Bradyrhizobium diazoefficiens: one gene and its partner. The protein of the gene in region 1 binds, or shares a complex with, the protein of each later gene. Links are inferred from orthologs where the notes say so. Each region holds a gene or a part of one and is shown in the gene's direction. Other genes may lie near its edges. The genes, in order: uvrB and JJE66_RS01010.

Region 1 (6,867 bases):
CGCGACCGGCCGCCAGCGGATATGCGCCCGCCACAGCAGGGCGCGCCAGCCGTTCGAGGCCATCTGCGTGATCGCATGCAGCACCATCGCGGTCGGCAGCGGCATCAAGGCCAGCAACACGCCGATCAGGATCAGCCCGCCCGCCATGCCGAACAGCCCCGACAAGAATGCAGTGGCGACCATCAGCAATCCAAGGGCAGCGATCATAATTGATGTCACGAAGGAATTCTCCGGTGGTGGGCGCGTAAGGGGCGCAAGCTGCTTCGCTCCCTCGCCCCGCTTGCGGGGAGAGGGTGGGATGAGGGGGAGTCTCAACGGGGACGGTGCGAGACGGACTCGCGGAGAGTCCCCCTCACCCGGAATTTGCTGTCGCAAATTCCGGCCTCTTCCCCGCACGCGGGGAGAGGCGAAGAGAGCGTGCCTCGCTTGCCCCTTCTGCGCAAACTGAGTTATCTTGGCCTGGCATCAGCTTTCCTGAGGGTCTTGCGTTTGCGGCGGCTGCTCTTTCTCAACGGCATCAAGGCATTCGAGGCGGCGGCGCGGACCGGCAGCTTTGCTGCGGCAGGCGTCGAGCTCAGCGTGTCGGCGGCCGCCGTCAGCCGCATGGTGCATCTGCTGGAAGAGCGGCTCGGCGTGGCGCTGTTCGCGCGCAAGGCCAACAGACTGGTGCTGACGCAGGCGGGGCGCGCCTATCAGAACGGACTGACGCCGATCTTCGATGCGCTCGCGAGCCTCACCGCGCAGGTGACGGCGCCGTCCAGCGTGCGCGTGCTCACCATCGGCGTCGGCCACACTTTTGCGATGCGCTGGCTGATCCCGCGGCTGTCGGATTTTCGCAACGAGGAGCCCGACATCGAGGTGCGCTTCACCACCGGCGGCGCCGAGGTGCCGTTCGGCGAGGACTGGAGTTGCGGCATCAAGCTTGGCACCGGCGACTGGCCCGGGCTCGTGGCTGAACCCTTGTTCGCAGGCGATTTGACGCCGGTCTGCGTGCCCCGTCTTGCCAACGGACTGAAGCGGCCGGCCGACCTCAAGGGGCCCGGCCTGATCCGCGTCACGCATTCGCCGGAGGACTGGCCAATCTGGCTCAAGGCCGCAGGCGTCACGCGCATCAATGCGCGCGGTCCCGAGTTCCAGTTCTACGGCCAGGCACTCCAAGCCGCCGCCGACGGGCTCGGCATCGCCATGGGCATCCGGCCCTATATCGACGACGATCTCGCCGCCGGCCGGCTGGTGGCGCCATTCGACCTCTCGGTGCCCAAGGGCATGCGCTGGTACCTGCTCTACCGCAGTTTCCAGACCGAACAGCGCGACTTTGCCGCGTTCCGGCGCTGGATCATGCGGGTGGCGGCGGAACCCGCGGCCCGCCCGCGGCGGCTCGGACGCGCCGGACGGGGTTAGAATCTCGTTTTGACGCGTTTTCTTCACGCGAACCGGTATCCACTTCGCTCGAAAACGCTCTGCCCCTCACCCGATCGGGTGAAAAAGCCGGCGGCTTGTGAACGGCTTCACAGTCCGAAATCCGCAAACGTGGTCCTCTAACCCTCCGACAAGAGCATTTGGGGACTACCAATGACGACCCTCTACGACGGCTTTGACATCGAATCCTTCGAAGCTGGCAAGGGACTGTGGCACGCCCGGATCCGGCGCGCCGATTTCAGCCCGGTTGCCATCGACGGCGTGCTGTTCCCGGCCATGGAAGTCGGCTTCGCCTGGCCCGATCCGGACGCTGCGATCGCCGACGCCAAGCATCACATCGATCGCTTCCGCCGGCGCGCCGACGACAGCGACGACGAGTAAGCCTGCGAGACGGCAACAGGACCGAGCGACAGCGCGGCGCAACAGGGGGACAGGTTCATGTCAGTCATCGAATTCGAAGACGCTCCGCAGCCGAGAATTTATTCGCGCAAGGTGCTGGCAATATGCCCGGAATGCGATGGCGATCTCACGGTGTTGCGTGTGATCGGCGGCCGCGCCGGGTGCGAGTACTGGACCATGCGCTGCACCGATTGCGGCGGGATCCATCTCGACATCCTCGAGCCGCGCCTGACGGTCGTGGACGGCGACGGGCCGCTGCCGGCGGCGTGAGAGCAAGGCCTGCTGCCAACCTGCTGTCAGCAGCCTGCGCACAGGCCGGCTTTCGCCCTTTTCTGAGCGGCGGACTCGTCCCATATTCGGAGCATGGCGAAGAAACCTGCTCCCCCAAAATCCCCCAAATCCAAGACATCGACCTCGAAGGCTCCCAACTCGAAGGCGCACCGGCCTGACGTGCGGCCGATCGGGCCGGCGCTGGCCGAACTGCTCAATCCCGCGATCAATCGCGGCGATGCCGGCATGGGCTCGGGCACCGGGCTACGGCCGCCGCCGGACAATTCGCGCGACCGCCGCGCCGGCGGCGAGGCCGCCGCGCATCGGGCGCGCGCGTCGACGCCAAAGGATTTTCCATCCCCTCCCAACCCTCCCCCGCGCGCGGGAGGCGGGCTGGACGAGGGCCCGCAGGCCAACTACGGAACCTCCGCCACGATCCCGACACTCGATCCCGAACTGGCCCGCCAACTCGGCCTTCCCACCGAGGAAGACGACGCCGAGGCGCTGGCGCGGCCGCCGCGCAGCAAGATGGAGGCGCTCGGCGTCAAGGCCACGGCCGAAGCGCTGGAATCCCTGATCCGCGAGGGCCGTCCGGAGTTCCGCAAGGATGATGGCTCCCTGAATGTGTGGACGCCGCATCGGCCGCCGCGCCCGGAAAAATCCGAAGGCGGCGTGCGCTTCGAGCTCAAGTCCCACTATGAGCCGCGCGGCGACCAGCCGACCGCGATCGCCGAGCTGGTCGAGGGCATCCAGCGTAACGACCGCACCCAGGTGCTGCTCGGCGTCACCGGCTCGGGCAAGACCTACACCATGGCGCAGGTGATCGAGAAGACGCAGCGCCCGGCCCTGATCCTGGCGCCGAACAAGACGCTGGCCGCCCAGCTCTATGGCGAGTTCAAGAGCTTCTTCCCCGATAACGCCGTCGAGTACTTCGTCAGCTACTACGACTACTATCAGCCGGAAGCCTATGTTCCGCGCACCGACACCTATATCGAGAAGGATTCCTCGATCAACGAGCAGATCGACCGCATGCGCCACTCGGCGACGCGCGCGCTGCTCGAACGCGACGACGTCATCATCGTCGCCTCGGTGTCCTGCATCTACGGTATCGGCTCGGTCGAGACCTACACCGCGATGACCTTCGCGCTGAAGAAGGGCGAGCGCATCGACCAGCGCCAGCTGATCGCCGATCTCGTCGCGCTGCAATACAAGCGCACCCAGGCCGATTTTACCCGCGGCACTTTCCGCGTGCGCGGCGACGTCATCGACATCTTTCCGGCACACTATGAGGACCGCGCCTGGCGCGTGAATTTGTTCGGCGACACCATCGAGACCATCGAGGAGTTCGATCCGCTCACCGGCCATAAGCAAGACGAGCTCGAATTCATCAAGATGTACGCCAATTCGCACTATGTGACGCCGCGCCCGACGCTGGTGCAGGCGATCAAGTCGATCAAATCCGAATTGAAGATGCGGCTCGACCAGCTCCACGACCAGGGCCGCCTTTTGGAAGCGCAGCGGCTGGAGCAGCGCACCACCTTCGACCTCGAGATGATGGAGGCGACTGGCAGCTGCGCCGGCATCGAGAACTATTCGCGCTATCTGACGGGACGCCGCCCCGGCGAGCCGCCGCCGACGCTGTTCGAATACGTGCCCGACAACGCGCTGGTGTTCGCCGACGAAAGCCATGTCACCGTGCCGCAGATCGGCGGCATGTTCCGCGGCGACTTCCGTCGCAAGGCGACCTTGGCTGAATACGGCTTCCGCCTGCCCTCCTGCATGGACAACCGCCCGCTGCGTTTCGAGGAATGGGACATGATGCGGCCGCAGACGGTCGCGGTATCGGCAACGCCGAGCGGCTGGGAGCTGAACGAGAGCGGCGGCGTGTTCGTCGAGCAGGTCATCCGCCCGACCGGGCTGATCGATCCTCCGGTCAACATCCGCCCCGCCCGCACTCAGGTCGACGATCTCGTCGGCGAGGTGCGCGCCACGGCCCAGGCCGGCTACCGCTCGCTGATCACGGTGCTGACAAAGCGCATGGCGGAGGACCTCACCGAATATCTGCACGAACAGGGCATTCGCGTCCGCTACATGCACTCTGATATCGACACCATCGAGCGCATCGAGATCATCCGGGATCTGCGCCTCGGCGCCTTCGACGCGCTGGTCGGCATCAATTTGCTGCGCGAGGGCCTCGACATTCCCGAATGCGCGCTGGTCGCCATTCTCGATGCCGACAAGGAAGGCTTTTTGCGCAGCGAAACCTCGCTGGTCCAGACCATCGGCCGCGCCGCGCGCAACGTCGACGGCAAGGTGATCCTCTATGCCGACCAGATGACGGGCTCGATGGAGCGCGCCATTGCCGAGACCAACCGCCGCCGCGAAAAGCAGGTCGAGTACAACACCGCCAACGGCATCACGCCGGAGAGCGTGAAGAAGCAGATCGGCGACATCCTCAACTCCGTCTATGAGCGCGACCACGTGCTGGTCGAGGTCGGCGGCCACGACATGACCGACGACATCATCTCGATCGGCCACAATTTCGAAGCCGTGCTCGGCGATCTCGAAACCCGCATGCGCGAGGCCGCCGCCGATCTGAACTTCGAGGAAGCCGCCCGCCTGCGCGACGAAGTCAAGCGCCTGCGCGCTACCGAGCTCGCCGTGGTCGACGACCCCACCGTCAAGCAACGCGCGGTCGCAGGCAAGGCCGGCGCCTATGCGGGTGCGAAGAAATACGGCGACGCGGCAAACCTGCCGGTCAACGCGATGAAGAAGAAGACCGTGAGCTCGGCGCTGAAAGCGAGCGGCGGCGGCGGCAGCGGCTCGAAGGTGCACAAGCCGCATCTCGACGAGATGCATGGCCCGGAATCGCTGCCCTATCGCGAGAGCGCGACGCTGCCGTCAAAGCCGTTCGGCGGCACGAGCCGGATCATCCAGCCGACCGACTCAAAGCAGTCGGGGCCGGAGTTCGGGCCAGCGCCGCGGTCAAGCGGAGGGACGCCGGGGCATCGGGGTGGGTGGAAGAAGAGGTAGGGCCGTTAAGTTGATTGCAGCAGCCGAAACATCTGCCAAAAATGGGGCGGCGAAACACACCGCCCCATCTTTGCGTCTATTTATCAGCCAAAACGGTAGCAATGGTCTCGGTGTAGATGCTCAGGGCGTCATAAGCTGCCTCACTGCGACCCATCACGGCTACATCCCGATCCAAAGCTCGGAATTGCTGGACAGCTCGCCGAATTAACTCTTCTTCTTTGAAGAGTTTGGGCTTTTCCAGCAGCCACTTGCCATTTTTTTGGCGAACAAACGCACTTAACGCGGACATAATAGGAAAAAGGATCCCCGGCGCGACCCATACGACCTTCCCACTGGTTTTGTCGCGCTTTATCGGGCGCCCACCGTGTGGCTTATCGCTTCTCTTTCCGTATTCGTGAAGCCGATGACCATTCCAACCTTCATGCTGCTCCCAATAGCGATATTCGCAAATACCAATGGGGCCGATTTGAACAGTGAAGTCATACATTTTCTTCATTGCAGCATCAGACTTTACGTTGGATGCCCAATTGCTGAAGTCAGTAAGGCACTTGCCGCCTTGCTTGTACGCGAAATTTCGCGGTGCGCCGGCTCCGAGCATCTTTTGCGGCATCAGTAGCCGGGACCACTGCAATACTGCCTGGGTATTGAGGCCGGCGGTATCGGTTTCACTCATCTGCAGGGTTTCGCCTGGCAGCGCACCTTCGACCGACGTTTTCAGTTCGGTTAGGTAGCCTCGAGCTCCCGCCTGTGAAACGCTTTTGACCGAAGTCGCTGTGTTTCGGGCGATAGCAATTTCTACAATCTGATCGTGAGCAGGCTCCATGATGATTTCAACGCGCACCATGAAATCGGCATCTTCACCTTCGTCACTCGTCAGGTAGCGCCTCAACTCGCCTTGCGTCTGAGCCCCATTGATGATGCTCGCATTGCTAAGGTGAGCAGCTTTCTTAGAATCGTCGACCTCGCAGTCGGTACATGTAATGGTGATTCCCGAGTTACGATTGATGAACCGATCAGGCAAATTTTCAATCGTATTCTGAATCTGCTTGTGTACCGGATTACGTTTCGACTGCGCATGCTCCGCTATGTAGGAACGCAAATTATCTTCTGTTCCAATCTTGAGAACATCCCGCGCGCTGACGTTTGCGAACCACGTCTGCACGCCGTTCGCCTTTTCGTCAGGCGACGTCAGGTTTCGAATCAAGCTGTAGGGAAGTTTAAACGCACCAGTAGCGGTGCCATGACCAGCGGTCATTGCAGTGTCCTTTCGGTTTCACTCTGCGGATCCCTTCAGTGCACAGCTGCGCACGAAGCTCACAGAAGCCCGTTGAACGTGGCACTTACTCTTGCGTAAGTCAATGGCCGCCGAAAACTAAACCTTACGGCGAAAGACATCAGATACGTGAAGAAGCATCTCGACTTGGCGGGAGTCACTCCGCCGCGGTTAAGCCCGCCTGCGAGTGATTGGCATACGTGTTCCACGTAGGCTTATAATCCGCCGCCTGATCACCCCATGTCTTCCACCCCTTGCGGGTGCCGCGACCGAAAAGCTCAACAAACGGTCCAGGCGAACAAGCTTCGATAATATCGTACTGCTCATCCGGTTTGCGCGAGTGCTCACGCTTCCGCGTTGCAAGCAAGTTCACCTGTCGACGTCCGGGAGCAAGCGTGCGCGCATTCTTTCCGCGGACCCCGAACAAGATCACTTCAGTAACATTTCGAAAATAGAACCCCACGCCACGTCCA
Region 2 (6,634 bases), 820 kb from region 1 along the record:
GTCTTCCACAGCGTCGACGAGGCGGTGCGCAAGCTCGCCAAATAGCTGCTCACTGCAACAATGTGGGATGATCCCGCTGCGCCTCTTCGCGGATCCAGCTGGCGTGGATCGCGCGGAACAGGATCTGTGCGGTCTTGAGGTCGTTCGCCGTCATGCAGAGATCGACGATGCGATGCACCGCGTCGTCGCGCATCAGGCTGTCGGAGATCTTCATCGCGATTTCCATCGCGACCTTTGCGGCGCGCTCATAGCGTGCACTCTCGCTCTTGTCGTTACGGGCGGAACCTGCGGCGCTCTGGGCCGCAGCGTCACAGATGGCGCGGATGCGCGCGGCGGCCTCGATATCGCCGAGCGGCCATGCGATCGCTTCGTCCCAGATGTCCTTCCGCGTTTTGCGCGCGAACCACTGCATTGCCTCGCTCCGCCGTGATGGAGCGAGCATAAACGAAAGGCAATGCCGCGCGCTACGGCTCCGGCACGATCTTGCCGGGGTTGAAGATGTTTTGCGGATCGAGTGCCTTTTTCAGCGCACGCATCGCATCCAGCGCCTCGGGGCCAAGCTCGGCCTTGAGGTATTTCTGCTTGCCCTGGCCGATGCCGTGCTCGCCGGTGCAGGTTCCGTCCATCGCCTGCGCGCGCTCGACCAGGCGATGCATGAACTCCTCGCCGCGCGCCATCTCGTCGGCATCGTTGGTGTCACACACCAGCGAGCAGTGGAAATTGCCATCGCCGACATGGCCGACGATCGGCGACAACAGGTTGAGGCGCATGAGATCTTCCTCGGTCTCGTTGACGCAATCGGCGAGCCGCGAGATCGGCACGCAGACGTCGGTTGCGACCACGCCGATGCTGTCGCCGGGCCGCAGCGCCTTCACCGACCAGTAAGCGTCGTGCCGCGCCTGCCACAATTTTGTGCGATCCTCGGGCTTGGTGGTCCAGGAGAAATCGCCGCCGCCGCAGTCCCTGGCGATCTCGCCGAACGCCTTGGACTGCTCGGCGACCTCGATCTCGCTGCCGTGGAATTCCATCAGCAGCAGCGGCGTCTCCGGCAGCGTCAGCTTCGAATACGCATTGCAGGCCCTCACCTGCGCGGCATTGAGCAGCTCGATGCGCGCCACCGGAATGCCGGTCTGGATCGCCAGGATCACGGCCTGACACGCCCCCTGCACGGTCTCGAACGACACTGCGCCCGCCGCGATGGTTTCGGGAATGCCACGGAGCCGAATGGTCAGCTCGGAGATGACGCCGAGCGTGCCTTCGGCGCCAACGAAGAGATGCGTCAGGTCGTAGCCGGCCGACGACTTCTTGGCGCGCGTGCCGGTGGTGATGATCTCGCCGTCGCCGCGCACCACCTTCAGCGCCAGCACGCTATCGCGCATGGTGCCGTAGCGCACCGCATTGGTGCCGGAGGCGCGGGTCGAGGCCATGCCGCCGAGCGAGGCGTCCGCGCCGGGATCGATCGGGAAGAACAGGCCCTGGTCACGCAGATGCTCGTTGAGCGCCTTGCGGGTGACGCCGGGCTGAATCACGCAATCGAGGTCCTCGGCATGGACCGCGAGCACCTTGTTCATGTCGCGCAAATCGATCGAGATGCCACCGGCGGGCGCATTGACCTGGCCCTCGAGCGAGGTGCCGGTGCCAAACGCAATGACGGGCACGCCGTTCTTGGCGCAGATCCGCACCACGTCCTGGATGTCGGCGGTCTCCTGCGCCATCACCACGCCGTCCGGCGGCTGGTTGACGATCCACGTGGTGGTGTGGCCGTGCTGCTCGCGGACGGCCTGCGAGGTGATGAGGCGATTGCCGAAGCGTGCGGCAAGCTGCTCCAGCGCGCTTGCGAGGGCTTTCGGCTCCGGCCGCGGCGGATTATTGGTGATGGTCGTACCCACGGATGGTCCTCCCGACAGACGAAACCGTGGCAAAGGACATCTCACCGGTCAAGTCAAGCGGCCGGATGCATAAGCGGGGAAAGACACATGCCCAAAACTGCCGCGCCATTCCGCGCCGCGATCATGCAGATCGAGCCGCAATGGATCGACTATAACGGCCATCTCAACATGGCCTATTACAACGTGATGTTCGACCGTGCCATCGACCAGCTCTGGCTCGAGCTCGGGATCGGGCCTACTTACAAGCAGGAACGCAACGGTTCGACCTTTACCGCCGAATGCCATGTGCGCTATCTGCGCGAGATCCACCTCGGCGATCCCGTGCAGATTCTGGTCTGGCTGCTCGCCGCCGACGACAAGCGGCTGCATACGTTCGAGGAGATGCGGCACGCCGCCGAAGGCTGGCTGTCAGCCACCTCCGAGAACATGTCGCTGCACATGGACATGAACGTGCGGCGCGTTGCGCCGTTTCCGCCCGACATTCAGCAGCGTATCGCCGAGGTCGCCAACGCTCACAGCGCTCTGCCGCGGCCCGCGGGCATTGGCCGACACGTGGCGATGCCCTTGAAGCAGTAACGCCGCTATACCCTGTTGCGGCCGCGGGCGAGGCCCACCACTGCCGAGACCAGGAACAGCACGACCGCGATGAAGAAAATGATTTTCGCGATTTCGACCGAGGCGCCGGCGATGCCGCCAAAGCCCAGGATGCCGGCGATCAGTGCGATAACCAGAAACGTCACAACCCAGCCAAGCATAGTCAAAACCCTCGTCTTGATGTTTCTCTGCGATCGGCGCGGCTGGCCGCACCTCGCTTGCCCAGACAATCTCGACGTGGAAACGAAGGTTCCGGCGCACCAGCGGTGGAAATTCGCAGGGGCGTTTGGAACAAATCGGCCCGCCGCGGTACGTGGAAAAACCCTCCCCGCCGCCCCATATAGGCTCCAATCCCTGTTATGAAGGCTCCCTCCCGCGACGGCGTGGTGCCATCGTGGGCAAATGATTCGCATGACCGAGCCGAGCAAGATCACAGGCGTCCCCGACCACCAGCCCGCCGCCGGCGGCATCGCCGCGCGTGCGCGCGCCTCGGTGGGGCCGAAATACCTCTCCGGGCTCAATCCCGAGCAGCGCGAGGCGGTGGAGACGCTGGATGGCCCGGTCCTGGTGCTGGCCGGCGCCGGCACCGGCAAGACGCGTGTGCTGACCACGCGCATCGCCCACATCCTGAGCCAGGGCCGCGCCCGCCCCGCCGAGATCCTGTCGGTGACCTTCACCAACAAGGCCGCGCGCGAGATGAAGCACCGGCTCGGCCAGATGCTCGGCCATGCCGTCGAAGGCATGCCGTGGCTCGGCACCTTCCACTCCATCGGCGGCCGCATCCTGCGCGCCCATGCGGAGCTGGCGCAGCTCAAGTCGAATTTTACCGTGCTCGACACCGACGACCAGGTGCGTCTGCTCAAGCAGCTGCTGCAAGCCGACAACATCGACGATAAGCGCTGGCCGGCACGGATGCTGGCCGGGCTGATCGACGGCTGGAAGAACCGCGGCCTGACGCCGTCGCAGGTGCCGTCGGGCGAAGCCGCCGTCTTCGCCAACGGCAAGGGCGGCAAGCTCTATGCGAGCTATCAGGAGCGGCTGAAGATCTTGAACGCCGCCGATTTCGGCGACCTGCTGCTGGAAGACATCCGCATCTTCCGCGAGCACCCGGACATTCTCCGGCAGTACCAGCAGCGCTTCAAATTCATCCTGGTCGACGAATATCAGGACACCAACGTCGCGCAATATCTGTGGCTGCGGCTGCTGTCGCAGGCGCCGTCGTCTCCCTTCACCTCTCCCCGCGTGCGGGGAGAGGTCGGATTGCAAAGCAATCCGGGTGAGGGGGACTCTCCGAGCACCGCGCTCGTGGAGACTCCCCCTCACCCCGACCTTCTCAGCGCGAGCGAAGCTCGTCGCGACCCCGCAAGCGGGGAGAGGGAGAAAGCCCACGTCAAAAACATCTGCTGCGTCGGCGACGACGACCAGTCGATCTATGGCTGGCGCGGTGCCGAGGTCGACAACATCCTGCGCTTCGACCATGATTTTCCCGGCGCCAAGGTCATTCGCCTCGAGCGCAATTACCGCTCGACCGGCCACATCCTCGCCGCCGCCTCGCATCTGATCGCGCATAACGAAGGCCGGCTCGGCAAAACGCTGCGCACCGAGGATCAGGACGGCGAGAAGGTCACGGTCACGGGCTCCTGGGATTCGGAGGAGGAAGCCCGCGGCATCGGCGAAGAGATCGAGCAGATCCAGCGGCAGGGCGACAAGTTAAACGAGATCGCCATTCTCGTGCGCGCCTCCTACCAGATGCGCGAGTTCGAAGATCGTTTCGTCACGCTCGGCCTGCCCTATCGCGTGATCGGCGGTCCGCGCTTCTACGAGCGCGCCGAAATCCGCGACGCTCTCGCCTATCTGCGCGTGATCAACTCGCCGGCCGACGATCTCGCTTTCGAGCGCATCGTCAACGTCCCCAAGCGCGGCCTCGGCGACGCCACCGTTCAGATGCTGCACGACCACGCCCGCAAGCGCCGCATTCCGCTGTTCGAGGCAGCGCGCGCGGTGGTCGAGACCGACGAGCTGAAGCCGAAGGCGCGCGGAAGTCTGCGCGACGTCGTCGCCCAGTTCGACCGCTGGCGCGCCGCGCGCGAGGTCACCGCGCACACTGATCTCGCCCAGATCGTGCTCGACGAGAGCGGCTATACCGAAATGTGGCAGAAGGACCGTTCGGCGGACGCCGCAGGCCGGCTGGAGAACCTGAAAGAGCTGGTGCGCTCGATGGAGGAGTTCGAGAACCTGCAAGGATTCCTCGAGCACATCTCGCTGGTGATGGACCGCGAGAGCGGCGCCGAGGACGACGCGGTGTCGCTGATGACGCTGCACTCGGCTAAGGGGCTCGAATTCGACAACGTATTCCTGCCCGGCTGGGAGGAAGGCCTGTTCCCGAGCCAGCGCACGTTGGACGAACAGGGCCGGGCCGGGCTTGAGGAAGAGCGCCGCCTCGGCCATGTCGGCCTCACGCGCGCGAGGCGGCGCGCGAAAATCTATTTTGCGACCAACCGCCGGATCCATGGCACCTGGTCGACCACGATCCCGTCGCGCTTCCTCGACGAATTGCCGGCGGCCAATGTCGAGATCACGGAATCCAAGGGCGGCTCGGCCTGGGGCGGCACCGGCGGCTATGGCGCCTCGCGCTTCGACGACATGGAAGCGTTCGGATCGACGTACTCCACGCCCGGCTGGCAGCGCGCCCAGGCAAACCGAGAAGGCAATCGCAACCGTGGCGGCGGCCGCAACGGCGGCGGTCGCAGCGGCTTCGAGGAAGAGGCTTCGACGTTCTCGTCCGCCTCGTCATCCGGACCCGATTTCGGCAGCTTTGCCTCGCGCCGCCGCGGTCCCATGACGATCGAGGGCGAGCTGGTCGCCAAATCGACCGGTACGACGTCGGAATTCTCGCTCTCCGACCGCGTCTTCCACCAGAAATTCGGCTACGGCCGGGTCACCAAGATCGACGGCAACAAGCTCACCATTGCCTTCGACAGGGCCGGCGAGAAGAAGGTCGTGGACAGCTTTGTGCAGCGGGCGTGAGGCCCCTGCCCTGTTGCGGCGGCGTAACGCCGCCGCCTTTCTTCGTTGAACGCCTCTTGACCATGGCGAACTTCCCCGTATCAGATGCAACCATGGTCCGGGGCTTTGTCACATTCATCGTGCTTGCATTGGCGATGCCGTCGCTGGCGACCGCGGAGACCATGAGCTTTGGCGATTCGCTCGGGCTGCTGGCGAAAAGTTGCGGTGCGGAAATCATCGCCAATTGCCGCGGCGTCAATCCGGACTCCACCCGCCTGAAGGAGTGCCTGTCCCGCAACCGGGACGTGCTCTCCCAGCAATGCCAGAGCGACTACCTCGCCGCGTTCGACGCCATCCAGAAGCGCGTCGCCGCCCGCGTCACGGTGGCGAACGCCTGCCAGCGCGAGATCGTCAAGGTCTGCGGCGGCTCGACCAAGGAGACCAGCAAGTCGGTCCCCTGCCTGATCTCGACGCCCAAGGGCATCAGCAACAATTGCCTGAAGGTCGTTGACGACGCGGGGTATCGATGATGCGTGCAACCGGGCACGTCACCGCCGGAATTGGCATCGCATTGGGCCTCGCTTTGCTCGCGGGCACAGCCGGCGCGCAGACGGCGCCAACCCGTGACGACATCGTCGGCAAGCTCAATCATTTCGAGGAGGCCGCCGAGGTCGATCTTCCCGCGCTGAAGCAGCAGGTGATGGAGCGGGCCAAGGCCAGGATCAAGAACGATCCGGGTCCGGTGAACCGGCCGCTGATCGCGCCCGACCTCGCCAAGCTGCCCGCCTTCAACGCTCAGATCCAGTTCGACGCCGACACGCCGATCATCCAGCCGGACTCCTACCAGACCGTCGGCCGGATCGCCGACGCGATGGTTCACGCCTCGCTGCTCCCCTACACGTTCCTGATCGTCGGGCATGTCGAGTCCAATCAGAAGACGCGGGAAGCCAACGCGATCCTGAGCCAGCGCCGGGCCGACGCGATCCGCGACGTGCTGGTCAACACGTTCAAGATTTCGACCAAGCGGCTGCAGCCGATCGGCCTTGGCGAGGAGCAGTTCCTCGATCGCGCAAAGCCGACCTCGGCGGTCAACGGCCAGTTGCAAATCCTGACCTTTGCCAAGGTGCCCGAGGATGCGCCGGCGC

What was found.
Region 2: the proteins of uvrB (region 1) and JJE66_RS01010 are in contact, whole or in part, in a crystal structure (PDB 7EGT), measured with the Thermus thermophilus proteins. The link is inferred for Bradyrhizobium diazoefficiens from one-to-one orthologs. Residues at the interface, in WP_096411307.1 of Thermus thermophilus: Glu23, Leu25, Arg26, Asp27, Gly28, Glu29, Arg30, Phe31, Arg55, Glu326, Asp327, Phe328, Glu379, Ser382, Gln383, His398, Gly400, Arg401; in WP_096412145.1 of Thermus thermophilus: His654, Arg656, Phe657, Gln666, Asp668, Glu669, Lys680, Arg681, Leu682, Ser683, Lys685, Tyr686, Ala687.

The regions. Positions count from the first base shown.
Region 1 is NZ_JAENXS010000001.1:1,029,842-1,036,708, forward strand. The notes cover bases 1,879-5,321. They hold uvrB (excinuclease ABC subunit UvrB), read left to right. Parts: upstream 1,879-2,181; coding sequence 2,182-5,121; downstream 5,122-5,321. Other genes in these bases: JJE66_RS04885 (hypothetical protein), read left to right, coding at 1,879-2,088; JJE66_RS04895 (AIPR family protein), read right to left, coding at 5,198-5,321. Outside these bases: JJE66_RS04870 (sulfite exporter TauE/SafE family protein), read right to left, coding at 1-219; JJE66_RS04875 (LysR substrate-binding domain-containing protein), read left to right, coding at 490-1,401; JJE66_RS04880 (hypothetical protein), read left to right, coding at 1,573-1,800; more of JJE66_RS04885, read left to right, coding at 1,858-1,878; more of JJE66_RS04895, read right to left, coding at 5,322-6,376; JJE66_RS04900 (MT-A70 family methyltransferase), read right to left, coding at 6,552-6,867. UniProt on the Escherichia coli protein: The UvrABC repair system catalyzes the recognition and processing of DNA lesions. A damage recognition complex composed of 2 UvrA and 2 UvrB subunits scans DNA for abnormalities.
Region 2 is NZ_JAENXS010000001.1:213,412-220,045, forward strand. What follows is about bases 2,501-5,710. They hold JJE66_RS01010 (ATP-dependent helicase), read left to right. Parts: upstream 2,501-2,885; coding sequence 2,886-5,510; downstream 5,511-5,710. Other genes in these bases: JJE66_RS01005 (DUF1328 domain-containing protein), read right to left, coding at 2,501-2,644; JJE66_RS01015 (hypothetical protein), read left to right, coding at 5,603-5,710. In the rest of the region: JJE66_RS00985 (SulP family inorganic anion transporter), read left to right, coding at 1-45; JJE66_RS00990 (hypothetical protein), read right to left, coding at 50-412; JJE66_RS00995 (FAD-binding oxidoreductase), read right to left, coding at 465-1,889; JJE66_RS01000 (thioesterase family protein), read left to right, coding at 1,977-2,465; more of JJE66_RS01005, read right to left, coding at 2,471-2,500; more of JJE66_RS01015, read left to right, coding at 5,711-6,019; JJE66_RS01020 (OmpA family protein), read left to right, coding at 6,019-6,634. UniProt on the Escherichia coli protein: A helicase with DNA-dependent ATPase activity. Unwinds DNA duplexes with 3'-5' polarity. Translocates on single-stranded DNA with 3'-5' polarity. Initiates unwinding more efficiently from a nicked substrate than double-stranded DNA.